One region of the Nocardiopsis synnemataformans genome, then DNA from elsewhere that is predicted to be linked to it. Evidence: riboswitches for the same ligand, from Rfam matches in the RefSeq annotation. Region 1 holds a riboswitch; each other region holds the start of a gene.

Region 1 (5,580 bases):
AACGGGTCCGAAACCATGTCCGGGGCAGGCCTGGCTGCCGGACTTCCGGGTTCCGCGGTCCCCCACTGCGGAACTCCGCACCGGAGCGGTACGGGGCCCTTCATTTCGGGCACAGGGCCAATACGGACTTACCCAGCCGAAACAGGGGTTGCGCATGTTTCCGACCGCCCTTCGCCCACTCCTCCACCGCTAGACTGACGTCGCCTGGTTCCAGGCCCCACGGTTTTCTCTCTCCCGCTCCGACCGGGTCGCACCCTCCCGGCCGGGGCCGGCCGGTTCCACCGCGCACCGTTCGGGGCCGTGGAACGCGTGGACCACCTTTGACCCACCTCCCACCCGTGCACACGGTGCGCATGCGGTGACACCACTAGGACGGAGGACGGCGCGCTTGCCCGGGTTCCGCCCGGAGCGCGCCCAAGAACCCAGATGCCCAACTCAGTAGGCAGCTACATCTTCAACGCGGTGCGCGGCGGCGCCGTGGGCGCCTCGGAGGCCCTTCCCGGTATCAGCGGCGGCACGGTCGCCCTCATCGTCGGCCTCTACGACAAACTCATCGGCGGCGTCGGCCACATGGTCAGCGGCGTCAGGCGCTACGTCACCGACGTCCCGCGCGGGCGCGGAAGGGAACGCGCCCAGGAGCAGTTCCGCCAGGTGGACTGGAGCGTGCTGATCCCCGCGCTCGTCGGCATGGTGGCCTTCCTCGGTATGGCGGCCGTGGTCCTCGCACCGCTGGTCGAGGCCCACACCCAGTACGCGTACGCGCTGTTCTTCGGCCTGGTCCTGGCCTGCCTGTGGATCCCCTACACCGGTGCGGGCCAGAAGTGGCGGGCCTGGCACTACCTCGTCGCCCTGGTCTTCGCCGCGGGCGCGTTCTTCCTCACCGGCCTGCCCGGCGCCAACCTGCCCACCCACCCGGTGGTCGTCTTCCTCGCCGCGGCGGTGGCCGTCTGCGCTCTGGTCCTTCCCGGACTGTCCGGATCCTTCATCCTGCTCACGCTGGGCCTGTACGAGCCCACGATCAGCGCGGTCGGGGACATGGACGTCGCCTACCTCTCGGTGTTCGCCCTCGGCATGCTCACGGGCCTGTCACTGTTCGTGAAGCTGCTCCAGTACCTGTTGGAGAACTTCCACCACATGACCCTGGTGGTCCTCACCGGCCTCATGGCCGGTTCGCTGCGCGCCCTGTGGCCGTGGCAGGACGAGGACCGCACCGTCCTGCCCCCCACCGACGTCCCTGTGACGGTGGCCCTCATGGTGGTCGGCTTCGCGATCGTGGCGGCGGCCATCGTCTGGGAAAGCCGTAAGCGCCGCCGGATGGAGGAGCCCGAGCACGGCCGGGTTCCCACCCACGTCTGAGAACGGGAACGACAACCGCATGACAACGAATCTGCTGATGACCGCGGCCTCGACGACGGAAGTCGACGTCGTCCACGAGTACGAGGGATTCATCGGGTGGGTCCTGAGCCTGATGACGACCCTGGGCGAACCCGGTGTCGGCGTGGCGCTGTTCATCGAGACCTTCTTTCCCCCGATGCCCAGTGAGGCGGTCCTGCCCGGCGCCGGGTTCCTCGCCTACGCCGGACACATGAACGTGTGGCTCGCCATCCTGTGGGCGACGATCGGCTGCCTGGTCGGCGCGTGGGGCTTCTACGCGATCGGCGCGCTCCTGGGCCGCGACCGCACGGCCTGGCTGGTCGAGAAGACCCCGCTGCTGGAGATCGAGGACTTCTACAAGGCCGAGCGCTTCTTCACCCGCTTCGGCGGCCTCGCCGTCCTGCTGGGCCGATGCGTGCCCCTGGTCCGCAGCTTCATCTCGGTGCCCGCCGGGATCGAGCGGATGCCCCTGTTCAAGTTCTCGCTGTACACGGTCATCGGCTCCGCTGTGTGGAACACGATCTGGATCGGCCTCGGCTACGTCTTCGGCCCGGCCATCGAGCCCGTCCTGGCCCAGTGGAGCGGCGTGATCAGCAACGTCGTGGTCGTGATCATCGGCCTGCTGGTGCTGTGGTTCATCCTGGCCCGCGTCTACAAGCGGACCAAGGCCCGCCGGACCGAGGACACCTCCGCCTGAGGCACCCCCGTCGGAGGGCCCCCGCCTGAGGCTCCTCCCCCGGGACACCGTCCCCCGTGAACCCCTCCAGGGGTCCGCCCGCATCCCCGGGCGGGCCCCTTCGGTGTTCTGTGGGTATCCTGCCCGGAACGCACCGACAAGCACATACCGGCCGGGGCCGCCGACGCGGCCCCGGAGGCGCGGGGTGCTGGGACACGTTCCCGGCTGAGAGCACACCCGTCGAACCTGCCCTAGTTAGCACTAGCGAAGGAACGCCATGAGCGCGTACAACATCGTGTCCATCGCCGGCAGCGACCCCAGCGGGGGCGCGGGCGTCCAGGCCGACCTCAAGGCCTTCTCCGCGCACGGGACCTTCGGGATGACCGTGGTCACCGCGCTCACCGCCCAGTCCACGCGCGGCGTCACCGGGGTCCACCCGGTCCCGGCGCGGTTCGTCGCCCACCAGATGGACACCCTCTTCGCCGACGCCGCCGTGCACGCGGTCAAGGTGGGCATGCTGGGCACCTCGGAGGTCACCGAGGCCGTGGCCGAGGCGATCGACCGCCACGCGCTGTCGAACGTGGTGGTGGACCCGGTGATGGTCGCCAAGAGCGGGGACCGGCTGCTGGAGGCCTCGGCCGTCGACGCGCTGCGCACCAAGCTCCTGCCCCGCGCGGACCTGGTCACCCCGAACCTGCCCGAGGCCGCCGACCTGCTGGAGGAGCCCGAGGCGACCGACCTGGCGTCGATGCGCGCCCAGGCCTGGCGGCTGCTGGAGCTCGGCCCGCGCCGGGTCCTGCTCAAGGGCGGCCACCTGACCGGCGGGGAGAGCGTCGACGTCCTGGTCGCCCGGGACGCCGACCCGGTCGAGTTCCGCGCCCCGAGGGTGGCCACCCGCAACACGCACGGCACCGGTTGCACGCTGTCCTCCTCGATCGCGGCCCTGCTGCCGCAGCGGCCGGACGTGGCCGCCGCGGTGGGCGACGCCAAGGACTACCTGACCGAGGCCATCCGGCGCGCCGACGAGATCGACGCGGGCGGCGGACAGGGCCCGGTGCACCACTTCCACGCCTGGTGGTAGAAGTGCCACCCCCGAACCCGTTGACCTGCGGTGTCGTGATCAGTCGGAGTCGTCGGCGCACGTCGGGCGCACGCGGTGGAGAACCCCGAGCCCGCCGGGACCGTGGGGCCCACCGCCGGAAGGGCCGGAGGCGGGACCCGACGCCGAAGGGGGACCGGCTCCGTGCCGGTCCCCCCTCCTCGTCCCGTCCTCCTGCGGAGGCGGAGCTACTGCTTGGTCACGTCCTGCATGACCTTGTCCGGGTCCCTCCAGTCGGGGTGGGCGAAGAACTTGCGCGTCTCCGCCACGATGACCGGGGACAGCAGCAGGAGCCCGATGAGGTTGGGCAGGGCCATCAGGCCGTTGGCGATGTCGCTGAACAGCCAGACCGAGTCCAGGCTGGCGACCGCGCCCACGTAGATGACGGCGATGAACACCAGGCGGTAGGGCAGGACCAGGCGGCGGCCGCCCAGGAACACCATGCAGCGCTCGCCGTAGTAGGCCCACCCGAGCAGGGTGGTGAAGGCGAACACGGCCACCGCGACGGCCACGATGACGGCACCGGCCGGGGCGAGCGCGGGACTGATCGACCCCAGGCCCTCGGAGACCGCGTTGCTGGTCATCAGCGAGCCGTCGTCGTCGCCGTCGATCCAGACACCGGTGGTGATGATGACCAGGCAGGTCATGGTGACCACGATGATGGTGTCGATGAAGGTCTGGGTCATCGAGACCATGGCCTGACGGACCGGCTGGTTGGTCTTGGCCGCGGCGGCGGCGATGGCCCCGGTGCCCAGGCCCGACTCGTTGGAGAAGATGCCGCGGGCGAAGCCCTGCCGGATGGCGAGCATGATGCCCGCACCGGCGAAGCCGCCCGTGGCCGCGGTGCCGGTGAAGGCGTCGGTCACCACGAGCTGGAGCGCGGGGAGGATCGCGGCCCAGTTGACGGCCAGGATGACCAGGCAGACGCTCACGTAGCAAATGATCATGATCGGCACGAGGGCGGAGGCGACGCGGCCGATGCTCTTGATGCCGCCGAGGATGACGGCGCCCGCGAGGATCATGAGCGCCAGGCCCACCACCCACGTGTCCAGCGGCGTGACGCTGGTGATCTGCTGCGCGACGGCGTTGGCCTGGGTGCCGTTGCCGATGCCGAAGGCGGCGATGGCGCCGAAGACCGCGAAGGCCACGCCCAGGGTGGTGCCCAGGCCGCCGCGGATCCCGTACTTGAGGTAGTACATCGGGCCGCCGCTCTGCTCGCCCTTGGCGTCGGTGCGGCGGAACTTCACGCCCAGGAGGGCCTCGCTGTACTTGGTGGCCATGCCGAGGAGGCCGACGACCCACATCCAGAACAGCGCGCCGGGGCCGCCGATGCCGATGGCGAGCGCGGCACCGGCGATGTTGCCGACGCCGACGGTGGCGGCCAGGGCCGTGCTCAGCGCCTGGTAGTGGGAGATGTCGCCCTCGACGGAGTCGTCCTCCTTGCGCCGGACGACGGCGAGCCACAGCGCGTGCGGCAGCCGGAGGAGCTGGAGCAGGCGGAGACGGATCGTGAGGAACAGGCCGACACCGAACAGCAGCGGAATGAGGACGAAGGGCCCCCAGATGATGCTGCTGACGATGCCAGCCATTTCGAGGAGCTGGTCCACAGGGGATCTCCCTATCGGTGAGTGGTGGGGACGAGGGGCCGCCGGTACCGGAGTACGGGGGATCCGACGCCCTCGCGATCGCTTCGGCACTGGTGGAGGCCCGCGATACCGGCAAAGAATTGCATCGACGCGTAACAAACACATCACACGTGTTCCACATGCCGGTTTCTTCGGGAACTTCCGGTTCCTCTTCCGCGTACCGCCCGGGTACGGGCGGTGTTCCCCGTCAAGGCCCGCGCGCCCGACGAGTGCCGGGAAGGGGGCTTCGCCCGGACGACGGCACACCAGCTGGCGCCGGTGAAGCCGGTGCGGCCCACGCGGAACACAGCCCGGCACGGAACACAGCCCGGTACGGAACGCGGTCCGGTGCGGCCTACGGACGGCGGGCCGGTACGACCGCTATGGGCCTGGTACGACCGCGGCGGGCTCCGGGTCGCCGTGTCCCGAGCGGGCGCGACCGGCACGGACGAGAAGGCCCCAGCCGGTACGGACGGCGACGGGGCCCTAGGTGCGGTCCTCCTCGTCGGCCTGGGCCAGGGCGAGTCTGCTGAGGGCCGCCGCGGCCTCGTCGGGGTCCGCGCCCTGCCCCACCGCCACACCCAGGAGGTAGGTGGTGAGAGGCGCGGCGGGCCGGGCCACGGAGTGGGCGGCGTCCCGGGCGAGGTCGAGCACCCGGTCGACGTCCTCCTTGCGGAGCGGTTCGGTACCGGTCAGGCCCAGTTCGCCTCGGACTGCTTCGGCCCATTCCACGAGGGTCACCACACGACTCCTTAGAGCAATACATTGGCTACATACAGCAATCATATCCACCGGGGGGTCACCCG
Region 2 (5,580 bases), on a different contig from region 1:
GCGGATCCGTCCCGGCGCCCGCGTCCGGTGCGGCGGCCTCGTACACGGCGCGGCCCCCGGCCACGCGCACCCGAGCGTCGGCCAGGTGGCGCAGCAGCAGGTCGTCGTGGGTGGCCATGACCACCGCGCGGCCCGCGGACCGCAGGGTGGCGAGCAGTTCCACGAGTTCGGTCCAGGTGCGGGTGTCCTGGCCGAAGGTGGGCTCGTCGAGGACGAGCGCGTCGGGCGCGTGCGCGGGGCCGGAGCTGAGCGCCGTGGCCACCGACAGCCGACGCTTCTCCCCGCCCGAGAGCGTGTAGGGGTGCACGTCGGCCAGCGCGGACAGGCGCAGCCGCTCCATCAGCTCTCCCACCCAGGCCTCGGTCTCGGCCTCGCCCGTTCCGGCACGCAGCGGGGCGAAGCGCAGCTCGTCGCGCACGGTGGCGGTGACGAACTGGTCCTCGGCGTGCTGGAAGACCGTGCCCACGTGCCGGGCCAGCCTGCGGGCGGGCCAGCGCACGAGCGGGCGCGGGTCGGCCCCGGCCAGCGGCCCGCGCGGCAGCACCGCTCCCCTGTGGGGCTTGGACAGTCCGGCGAGCATGGTCAGCAGCGTGGACTTGCCCGCGCCGTTGGGGCCGGTCAGGGCGGTCGCGGTCCCGGCGCGGACGGCCACGTCCACCCCTTCGAGCACCGTGCGCCGGGACGCGGCGCGCACGCCGAGCTGGAGCGGGGTGCGCGCCGCGACGCCCACGGCCTCCAGCAGGGGCTCCCCGCCCGGCGCGGGCGCCAGGACGGGCGCGGGCTCATGCCCGGGCACCCACACGCCCTGCGCGGCCAACGAGCGACCGTGCTCGGCGAACACGGTCCCCGGGGACCCGTCGGCGACGACGCCTCCGCCGGGCGCCACGACCACGACCCGGTCCACCAGGTCCACGACGTCGGCCACCCGGTGCTCGACCAGCACCAGGGTCGCCTCGGTCTCGGCGAGCAGGCGGGCCAGCACGCCGCGCACCAGCGCGGCCCCGGCCGGGTCGAGGTTGGCAGTGGGCTCGTCCAGCAGCAGCAGGCGGGGGCGCATCGCCAGGGCCCCGGCGATCACCAGGCGCTGCTTCTCTCCGCCCGACAGCGCGCCGGTGGGATGGCGCGGCCCGTACGGGAAGCCGACGGCCTCCAGCGCCTCGCGGACCCGGGGCCAGATGAGTTCGGGGGCCACGCCCAGGTTCTCCGGGCCGAAGGCGACGTCGTCGCCCGCGCGCGCCATCACCAGCTGCGTCTCGGGGTCCTGGCTGACCAGGCCGACCGAGCCCCGGCTCCGGTCGGCGGGCTCGCCGTCCAGGAGCAGGGTGCCCTCGCGGTCGCCGCTGATGGCGCCGTCCTCGCCGGTCAGGCCGGCCAGCGAGTGCAGCAGGGTGGACTTGCCAGCGCCGGAGGCGCCCAGCAGCAGCACGCGCTCGCCCGGCTCGATCACCAGGTCCACGCCGCGCAGCGCGTGGGTCTCGCGGCCCGAGTGCCGCCAGCCCCAGCCGGAGAGCTCCACGCGCGCGCCGGGGCCCCCGGCAGCCGCCCGTCGCCCGTTCGCGAAGGCCACGGTCAGCCCCTCGCGGACGGGAAGGGGGCCAGCGCCCCGGAACGGGCCAGGGCGGTGGTGAGCAGTCGGCCGCCCACGCCCGCGATGAGGGCGGCGCTGATCAGCACGATGACGCCGAAGGTGACCTGGTGGGACAGCGGCCAGGTCGCGTAGTAGGTGATGTTGTCGCGGATGGCGGGGGAGAACCCCGCGACCGCCGCCGCGAGCACGGCCACGCCCATGCCCCAGCGGCGGTAGCCGAAGGCGAGGAAGACCAGCTCGGGCAGGATGCCCTGGAGGGCGCCGTCGAGGACCACGAGGATCCCCCACCCGGTGCCCAGGACGGCCGAGACCGAGGCCGCGGCGATGGAGGTGAGCAGGGCCGCGCCGGGCCTTCGGATGACCAGGCCACCGAGGACGCCGGGGAGCAGCCACACGCCGTAGAGGACGGCCTGCGCGGGCGGAAAGGCCACGAACAACGGGGTCGTGGCCTCCCAGACTGGATACCACAGCCAGAAGACGACGCCGACCGCGACGCCGATGACGGCGGCCACGACGATGTCGACGGTGCGCCAGCTCCGCAGCTGGCCGAGGACGTCGCGCCAGAAACCGGTGCCCTGGGTGGTGGTGTTCCTCTTCATGCGGTGTCCCTTCGCCGGGGGATGCGAGGGCCGGGCGGCCGAGAGCGGCTCCGGGACGCGTTCCGCGTGCGCCGGGACGTCCCCGGTGCGCGGGAGACACGCCACCGGTGACGGTTCCTACGACTTCCTTCGCTGGCATGACCCAGATCAGGTGTGTAAGGGTCTGCGGCCTGGTGCCGCACTCTCAGCGCTCGCGCGCTCCCCTGTCGGTTTCCTCCAGTATGAACAAGGGGGAACTCCGGGGTGTTCCCGGGCCGCGTTTACACACATGGAGGGCTCAGTCCGAGGGCCCGGCGCCGCCCTCGGGCACCTGCGGTTGCGGGGTCGCGCCGCTCCAGGGCGCGCCGCCGTCCCCGCCCGGGGACTCGCCACCACCGCCTCCGCCACCGCCAGTACCGCTGCCGTCTCCACCGCCACCGGTACCGCCACCACCGCCAGTACTGCCACCCCCGCCACCACCGCCGGTACCGCCTCCGGTCGAGCCCTCACCGCCTCCGGTGCCGCCACCTCCACCGCCGGTACCGCCGCCTCCACCGCCACCGGTTGAGCCCTCACCACCGCCACCACCGGTACCGCCGTCTCCGCCGGTCGAACCCTCACCACCGTCACCAGTGCCACCACCACCGGCCGCGCCATCGTCATCCCCGGCACCGCCATCACCGCCGGTTCCTCCGCCGCCGCCACCGGCCGCGACGCCGCCGTCACCGGTACCACCGCCACCGCCACCGGTGTCATCGTCGTCACCGCCGCCCGACGGCTTGTCCGAGGCCTTGCCGTAGACCTTCGGCGAAGGGGCGAACTCCTCCTCCGGGAGGTCCGCCACGGCCTCGCGCATGGTGGCCTGCCAGATCGGGCCGGGCAGCGTGGCTCCGTAGACGATGCCGTAGTAGCGGTCGCCGATGGTCACGCCCTGGAGCGTGTGCTGTTCCCCGCCCCGGATGTCACCGACGACCACGGTCCCGGCCAGGTTCGGGGTGTAGCCCGCGAACCACGCGTAGGCCGCGCTGTCGGTGGTGCCGGTCTTGCCCGCCACCGGGCGCCCGATCTCCAGGCCGTTGGCGGTGCCGCCCTCGAAGGTCTGCTGGAGCAGGTGGTTGACGCCGTCGGCGACCTCGGTGTCCAGCGCGCCCTCCTCGCACTCGGTGTCCACCTCGATCTCCTCGCCGCCCTCGCCCTCGACGAGGACCGAGGTCACGGGGACCGGTTCGCAGTAGGTGCCGCGGGAGGCGAAGACGGCGTAGGCAGTGGCCATGGTCAGCGGGGAGACCTCCTGGTCGCCCAGGGTGAAGGAGCTCCACACCTCCAGGTCCTCGCCGTCCGCGCGGTGGACGCCCAGGCTCCGGGCCATCTCCGCCGTCTCGCACAGGCCGACGCGTTCCTGGAGCTGGGCGAAGTAGGTGTTCACCGAACCCTTCGTCCCGCTGATCATGTTGTGCCTGCCCCCGTCGCTCTCCCCGGCGTTGCCCACGGACCAGGGCGCCATCCTCCCGCCCTCGCAGTTCTCCAGGCCGCTCACCGTCGTGGTCTTGGGCGAGGAGAAGCTGGTGCCGTAATCGAGCCCGGAGTCCAGGGCGGCGGCCAGGGTGAACGGCTTGAACGTCGACCCCGCCTGGTAGCCCAGCGACCCGCCGTCGTCGTGGTCCACGGACAGGTTGATCGAGGTGGTGCCCGGCTCGTCGGCGAAGCCGTAGCGCATGTTCTGGGCCATCGCCCGCACCCGGCCGGTACCGGGCTCCACGAGGACCTCGGCGGCGAACTTGTGGGAGTCGCCCGCGGGGACGTAGCGCTCGATCGCCTGCTCGGCGGACTCCTGCATGTCCAGGTCCAGGGTGGTGCGCACGGTGATGCCGCCCCGCTCCAACATCCGGTCGCGCTCCTCCTGGGTGTCGGCGAGCGCGTCGGAGTCGCTCAGCCACCGCATGACGTAGTCGCAGAAGAACGGCTGCTCGCTGCTGAAGCAGCTGCCCCCGCGCGCGGTTTCGTCCACCTCCAGGCCCCGGCCCTTGTACTCCTCCGCCTCCGCGCTCTCCAGGTATCCGGTGGCGACCATCCGGTCCAGCACCAGGTTGCGGCGCTCGGTGGCGGCCTCGGGGTTGGTGAGCGGGTCGTAGTACGAGGGCGCGCGCACCAGAGCCACGATCGTGGCGGCCTGCGCGGGGTTGAGCTCGGAGGCCGGGACGGAGAAGTAGCGCTCGGCGGCGACCTCGATGCCGTACGCGTTCTGGCCGAAGTAGGCGAGGTTGAGGTAGCCCTCCATGATCTCGTCCTTGGTGAGCTTCTCCTCCAGCTCGATGGCGTAGCGCAGCTCCAGCACCTTGCGGGTCAGAGTGCGCGCGTTGGCGCTCGCCAGCTCCTCCTCGGTGTCGGCCTGTTCCATGAGGAGGTTCTTCACGTACTGCTGGGTGATGGTGGACCCGCCCTGGGTGTTGCCCAGGGCGGTGCGGACCGCGGCGCGCAGCGTGCCGCGCAGGTCCAGCCCGGCGTGCTCGTAGAAGCGGTCGTCCTCGATCGCCATGAGGGCGGCGGGCACCCAGGGGCTGATCTCGTCCAGCGGGACCACGTCGCGCTCGCGCTCGGCGACCTCGGCGATCGGCTCACCGTCGACGTCGGTCAGCAGCACGCGCTCGGACGGGCGCGGCACGGCCAGGTCGCTGGGCAGTGCCATGAAGGCCGCCGCGGAGTCCTTGGCCGCCAGTCCGAGACCGCCCGCCCAGGGCATGACCAGCGCCGCCGTGAGCAGCCCAGCGACCGCGCTGGTACCCGCCAGGCGCTGGATCGTCTCCCGGCGGTCCCCCGCCGGGGTCGGCTCCGACAGCTTCCGGCGCAGGGCCTCGGCCCACCTCCGGACACCCAGGCGCTGGTTGGACTCCGTCACGTCGCCCCCTACGGCCGTGTGCCGCCCCGCCCGCGGGACGCGCGGGCGGGCAACTCCATCGACCACGGTCTCAGGGCGGGCGCAAAGGGCAGACCGGGTGAACGGGTGCGTCAGCGAAAAACTTCCCCAATGCCAGGCAAAGCACCACAGAGCGAACATAATTCGTCAATCGCCACGAAACAGGCACGTCACACACCCGACGCCGAGAGAGGACGGGGCCGCGGAGAATGCCGCGCCGATCGCGGGTGACCGAATTCGGGACAAAAGATCCTTAGGAGACTATTCGGTCACACGCGGATGTCCGGAATACGGCCAGACAACTCGCGAGTGCATTCGATCATCCCTACCCAGCGCGGCACACCGCCCAACATGACCGATCAGCTTTTCGGCATTTCCGCAGAATGCATCGGAAAACAACCACAGAGACACCTGCATCTGGTGTGGCCTTATGCCTGTTTTGAGAGGTTTACTCAGTAGAAACCCGGCAAATACCAGCTCTTAGCACACACAGCCAGTGT
Region 3 (5,580 bases), on a different contig from region 1:
AGGTTGTGCGGATTGCGGATGCCCAGCCCCGAGCCGATCGGGGCGGCCAGCGGCATCACCGCGGCGCAGCCCACCTGCTCCAGCCGCCGGGCCAGCACTGGGTCGTCGTTGGTGTAGGGCAGCACGGTGAAGCCCTCGTCCACCAGCTGTTCGGCGGCGTCCAGCAGCTCGACGGGGTCGGGCAGCAGTGTGTGCTCGTCCGCCACCACCTCCAGCTTCACCCAGTCGGTGTCCAGCGCCTCGCGGCCCAGGCGGGCGGTGCGCACCGCGTCGACGGCGGTGAAGCACCCGGCGGTGTTGGGCAGCGCCCGGATCCTGTTGCGGGTCAGGATGTCCCACACCGATCCCTGGGTGCCGGGGGAGACCCGGCGCATCGCCACGGTGGTCAGCTCGGTGCCGGAGGCGATCAGGGCCTCCTCCAGGACCTCCAGGGAGGGGGCCCCTCCGGTTCCGGTGATCAGCCTGGACCCGAAGGAGGTTCCCGCGATCACGAGGTCGTCGTTCATCTGTTTGTTGGGCGTGAATACCCCGTCCTTCAGGGCGGGGAGGACACGCCCTCTCCTTCCTGTCGCTTTCTGTTGCATTCCCATCACGCGACCGCAGAGTGGTCGCTACGGTGTGGTCCATGACCAGCACGAGCGTGAAGCGGGCGTTTCGGTACCGCTTCTACCCCACTCCCGTGCATGCGGCTGAGCTGTCGTGCACGTTCGGGTGCGTGCGCCTGGTCTACAGCCGCGCCTTGGCCGAACGCACCGCCGCCTGGCAGCAGCGTCAGGAGCGGGTGGGCTACTCCCACACCTCGGCCATGCTCACCGCGTGGAAGAGGACCGAGGAGCTGTCCTTTCTCACCGAGGTCTCTTCCGTCCCGCTCCAGCAGGCGCTGCGCCACCTGCACACCACCTTTCGCAACCTCTTCGACCGCCGCGCGAGGTACCCGCGGTTCAAGTCGAAGAAGAGGCCCCGGGCCTCGGCGGAGTACACCCGGTCCGCCTTCCGCTACCGCCAGGGCCGCCTGACCCTGGCCAAGCTGGCCGAGCCCTTGGACGTGGTGTGGTCGCGTCCTCTGCCCGAAGGGGCACGGCCGTCCACGGTGACGGTCTCGCGGGACGCGGCCGGGCGCTGGTTCGTCTCGCTCCTGTGCGAGGACATCGTCGAGCAGACCCCGGCCGCCAACAAGGCGGTCGGTATCGACGCCGGAATCACCTCCGTGGTGGCGTTGTCCACGGGGGAGAAGGTCGCCAACCCCCGCCACGAGCACCGCGACCCAGCCAGGCTGGCCCGAGCCCAACGGACGCTGGCCCGCAAGGCCCAGGGCAGCGCGAACCGGGACAGGGCCCGCCGCAAGGTCGCGCGGGTGCACGCCCGCATCACCGACCGGCGCCGGGATTTCCTGCACAAGCTCACCTCTCGACTCGTCCGCGAGAACCAAGTGGTCGTGATCGAGGACCTGACCGTGCGCAACCTGGTCAGGAACCGTCGGTTGTCCCGGGCGATCTCGGATGTGGCCTGGCGTGAGCTGCGCACCATGCTGGAGTACAAGTGCGCCTGGTACGGACGCGATCTGGTCGTGGTGGACCGGTTCCTCCCCTCCTCCAAGGCGTGCTCGACACCCGGGTACGGGTACGTGCACGTGTCGCTGCCGCTGCACGTACGCACCTGGACGTGCCCCAGTTGCGGGGTGGCCCATGACCGTGATGTGAACGCGGCGAACAACCTCCGGGCCGCCGGGCTGGTGGCATCTGCCTGCGGAGCTGGTGTGAGACCTCAACGGGAGTCCTCCCGGACGGGGCGACCGGCGACGAAGCAGGAAGGCCACGGGGCGGCCCGTGACGAGGCCCTGGCCTCGAACCACCGGTAGGTGGTTCCGCGATCTCCTGACTTCAGACAGGAGAGGAAGTCAAGTTCAGCCTCCCTGCACTGCGGTGAGGACGTCCACGCGGTCGCCCTGGTTGAGCGGGCTCGCGGCCCACGCGGCCCGGCGCACCACCTCGTCGTTGACGGCCACGGCGATACCGCCGGGGACCTCGGTGCCGGTCAGGTCGCGTACGACCGCTTCCACGGTCGTGTCGTCGGTGAACTCTCGGCGGTCGCCGTTGATGATCAGTTCCACTGCTACTACCTACTTGCGCGTCGTGCCGTGAAGCGGCGGGCGTACTCCGGCAGGTCTCCGTCGGTCAGGGCGCGGGCCATGGCCTCACCGGTCACCGGGGTCAGCAGCACCCCGTGCCGGAAGTGCCCGGCGGCCAGGTGCAGTCCCGGGACCCGGGTGGGCCCCAGGAGGGGTTCGTTGTCGGGGGAGCCGGGGCGCAGCCCGACGCAGGTCTCGGTGACCTCCAGCTCGCTCACCCCGGGGACGAGCTCGCGCGCGTCCCGCAGCACCTGCCAGAGCCCCCCGACGGTGAGGGAGGTGTCGTGGCCCAGCTCCTCCTGGGTGGCGCCGATGACGATCTCGCCGTCGGCGCGCGGCACCAGGTAGGTCGGAAAGCCCCGGACCAGGCCGCGGACGGTCCGGCTGACGAGCGGCGGCCCGCCGTCGGGCACCCGGGCGCGCAGCAGCTGGCCCTTGACCGGGCGCAGCGGCGGGACCACGGGTTCGGGGACCCCGACGGCGTTGCCCCAGCAGCCCGCGGCGAGCACCACCTGGTGCGCGGGCAGGGTCTCCCCGGCCGTGGCGCCCGCGGTCGGGGTCTCCCCGGCCAGGAGCACGCCCAGTCGGGCGCCCCCGGGGCCGGGGGAGAGGACCTCCCCGACCCGCCCGCGGACCTCGGTGACGCCCGCGCGCTCGCCCGCCGCGGCCAGGGCACGCAGCAGCCGCCGCGGGTCCACGGAGTGGTCGTCGGGCGCCAGGACGCCGCCGCGCACGGACGGGGCGAGCATGGGCTCCAGACGGCGGCACTCGCGGCCGGTGAGGCGCTCGGCGGCGATGCCCAGCCGCTGCTGGAGCGCGTGCAGTTCGGTGAGGACGGCCAGGTCGTCGCGGTCGAAGGCGACCAGGAGCGTGCCGGTGGCGCGGTGGCCCACGTCCAGGCCGCTGGCCTCCTCCAGCTCGGCGACGAAGTCCGCGTACATGCGGGCCGAGCGGATGCCCAGCTCCATGAGGGGCTCCTCACCGAACACCGCCTCGGTGGCGGGCGTGAGCATGCCCGCCGCCACGGTGGAGGCGGAGCGGGCCGGGTCGGACTCGACCAGGGTGACGCGCAGTCCGCGTTGGGCGGCGCGCCAGGCGGTGACCCGCCCGACGAGGCCGCCGCCGACCACGACGACGCGGTCGCGGTGGGAATCGTTGGAGGTGCGCACGGCTGTGGTTTCCACTCCCTTCGCCGGCATGATCCGGATCAGGTTCGTGCGGTCGGAGGCTCACAGCCTCCCTCTCAGCCGGGTCCCACCCGGCTCCCGCGGGATGTAGGGGTCTGTCCCCATTCTAGGACCCGTACCCGACGCGCCCCGTGCCGGGGGGAAGGAGGTGCGCGGATGTGGCAGATTGGTGGTGTGACACAACGCGACATCGACACGCTCATCGGCGACTGGCTGACCCTCAAGGAGGCGGCTGCGCCGCTGGGCGTGAGCCCGAACCGGATCAAGACGCTGATCCGCGAGAACCGCATGATGGGTGTGGTCCGCGACGGCGAACTGTCCATCCCCGCCGCCTTCATCGACGGTGACGACCTGGTGAAGGGCCTGCCGGGGACACTGCTACTGCTCACCGACGCGGGCTTCTCCTCCGAGGAGGCCCTGCGCTGGCTGTTCACCCCCGACGACTCCCTGCCGGGCACGCCGATCCAGGCCATGCGCGAGAACCGGGGCACCGAGGTGCGCCGCCGGGCCCAGAGCATGGCCTTCTAGTCCGCGAGCTCCAGCCCGCGACCTCGCGAGCCCGGTCGGGGTCCGGGTGGGAAACGGGGGAGGGGCGCGCCGCCGCGTCCCTCCCCCTTGGGCCCGAACGCGCCAGGGCCTAGGGTGGACTGTGTGAGGACCAGCCACGGAACCAGCCTGCGCAAGCGCCTGGACGCATCGCTTCTGTACCTGTGCACCGACGCCCGGACCGGTCGGGGCGATCTCGCCGAGTTCGCCGACGCCGCCCTGGCCGGGGGAGTGGACATCATCCAACTCCGGGACAAGGGCCTGGAGGCGCGCGAGGAGATCGCGGCCCTGGAGGTGATGAAGGAGGCGTGCGAGCGGTACGGCGCCCTGCTCGCGGTCAACGACCGCGCCGACATCGCCCGCGCAGTGCGCGCCGACGTCCTCCACCTGGGCCAGCGCGACCTGCCCGTGCCCATGGCCCGCGACATCATCGGCGCGGACCCCGTGATCGGCCGCTCCAACAACGACGTCGCCGCCGCGGCCGCCTCCGCCGAGGAGCCCGGCAGCGACTACTTCTGTGTCGGCCCGACCTGGGCGACCCCCACCAAGCCGGGCCGCCCGGCCGCCGGGCTGGAACTGGTGGAGGAGGCGGCCGCGCTGGGCACCGACCGCCCCTGGTTCGCCATCGGCGGGATCGACGCCGACAACATCGACCGCGTGCTGGACGCCGGGGCCCGCCGGGTCGTGGTCGTGCGCGCGATCACGGAGGCGGAGGACCCCCGGTCCGCCGCCTCCGGTCTGCGCCAACGCCTGGCGGCCCGCGCCGGGGACTGACCGGCGGCCGGGCACCGGACGCCCGCCGGGGGCCGCTCAGCGCCGCCCGGCCGCCCGGCGGAACAGCCACCCCGTCAGCAGCGCCGCCGCCGCGCCCAGGCCGCACAGCCACAGAGCGGCCGTCCACGCCTGCCCGCCGACCGGCTCCCCGGAGGTGAGCGCGCGCAGCGTCTCGATCGCCGGGGTCACCGGTTGGTGCTCGGCCAGCCCCCGCAGGAACGGCGGCAGGCTCTCCACCGGCACGAACGCCGTGGACAGGTAGGGCAGGAACAGGGCGACGAAGGCGAACGTGGCCGCGGTGTCCGCCGAACGCGAGGCCAGGCCCCACGCGGCGGCCACGGTGGTCAGCACCAGGACGTACCCGGCCAGCAGCGCGAGCGCTCCCAGCCACTCCAGCGGCCCCGCCTCGGGTCGAAAGCCCAGCGCCACCGCCACCAGCAGCACCACCAGGGTGGAGACCAGGTTGCGCACGACGCTGGCCGCCACGTGTCCGGTGACCACGGCCGACGCCCGCACGGGCATGGTCCGCAGGCGCTGCACCACCCCCCGAGACAGGTCGGCGTGCACGGCGGTGGCGGTCATCGCCGCGCCGAAGCCCGCGCACAGCAGCATCACGCCGGGGGTCACGTAGTCCACGTACGAGCCGCCGGTCACCCCCTCCACGGCCGAGCCGAAGACGGTGACGAACAGCAGCATCACGGCGACCGGGGCGACGATCGCGGTGATCATGCTGTCGGCGTTGCGCAGAGCGTGGGTGAGACTGCGCCGGGTCAGCACGCGTTCGGCGCGCAGGGGGGCGGTCACCGTTCTCCCCCCTTCCCGGTGAGCGCGAGGAAGACGTCGTCCATGGTCGGCCTGCGCACCTCCACGCCCGCCACGCGCACGCCGTCGTGGTGGCGGTCGACGAGCACCTCCCGCAGGCGGTCGGCGGTGCCGTCGCCGGGC

The links. A riboswitch is a leader RNA that binds a small molecule or an ion and turns the genes downstream of it on or off. The one in region 1 is predicted to bind thiamine pyrophosphate.
Region 2: it holds a riboswitch for thiamine pyrophosphate, as region 1 does, so the genes downstream of both, ACSIH6_RS08840 (ECF transporter S component) here and thiD (bifunctional hydroxymethylpyrimidine kinase/phosphomethylpyrimidine kinase) in region 1, are expected to answer to the same signal.
Region 3: it holds a riboswitch for thiamine pyrophosphate, as region 1 does, so the genes downstream of both, thiO (glycine oxidase ThiO) here and thiD (bifunctional hydroxymethylpyrimidine kinase/phosphomethylpyrimidine kinase) in region 1, are expected to answer to the same signal.

What each region holds. Positions count from the first base shown of each region.
Region 1 is NZ_CBDRFA010000004.1:138,585-144,164, forward strand. It holds gene ACSIH6_RS03435 (DUF368 domain-containing protein) at 427-1,356, shown strand; gene ACSIH6_RS03440 (DedA family protein) at 1,376-2,071, shown strand; TPP riboswitch at 2,242-2,340, shown strand; gene thiD (bifunctional hydroxymethylpyrimidine kinase/phosphomethylpyrimidine kinase) at 2,328-3,131, shown strand; gene ACSIH6_RS03450 (alanine/glycine:cation symporter family protein) at 3,338-4,756, opposite strand; gene ACSIH6_RS03455 (DUF6457 domain-containing protein) at 5,261-5,515, opposite strand.
Region 2 is NZ_CBDRFA010000011.1:117,921-123,500, forward strand. It holds gene ACSIH6_RS08835 (ABC transporter ATP-binding protein) at 1-1,567, opposite strand, end outside; gene ACSIH6_RS08840 (ECF transporter S component) at 1,570-2,187, opposite strand; TPP riboswitch at 2,295-2,402, opposite strand; gene ACSIH6_RS08845 (transglycosylase domain-containing protein) at 2,465-5,062, opposite strand.
Region 3 is NZ_CBDRFA010000059.1:23,850-29,429, forward strand. It holds gene ACSIH6_RS27715 (thiazole synthase) at 1-506, opposite strand, end outside; gene ACSIH6_RS27720 (RNA-guided endonuclease InsQ/TnpB family protein) at 626-1,858, shown strand; gene thiS (sulfur carrier protein ThiS) at 1,904-2,110, opposite strand; gene thiO (glycine oxidase ThiO) at 2,116-3,327, opposite strand; TPP riboswitch at 3,296-3,407, opposite strand; gene ACSIH6_RS27735 (Rv2175c family DNA-binding protein) at 3,490-3,843, shown strand; gene thiE (thiamine phosphate synthase) at 3,967-4,635, shown strand; gene ACSIH6_RS27745 (ABC transporter permease) at 4,672-5,439, opposite strand; gene ACSIH6_RS27750 (ATP-binding cassette domain-containing protein) at 5,436-5,580, opposite strand, start outside.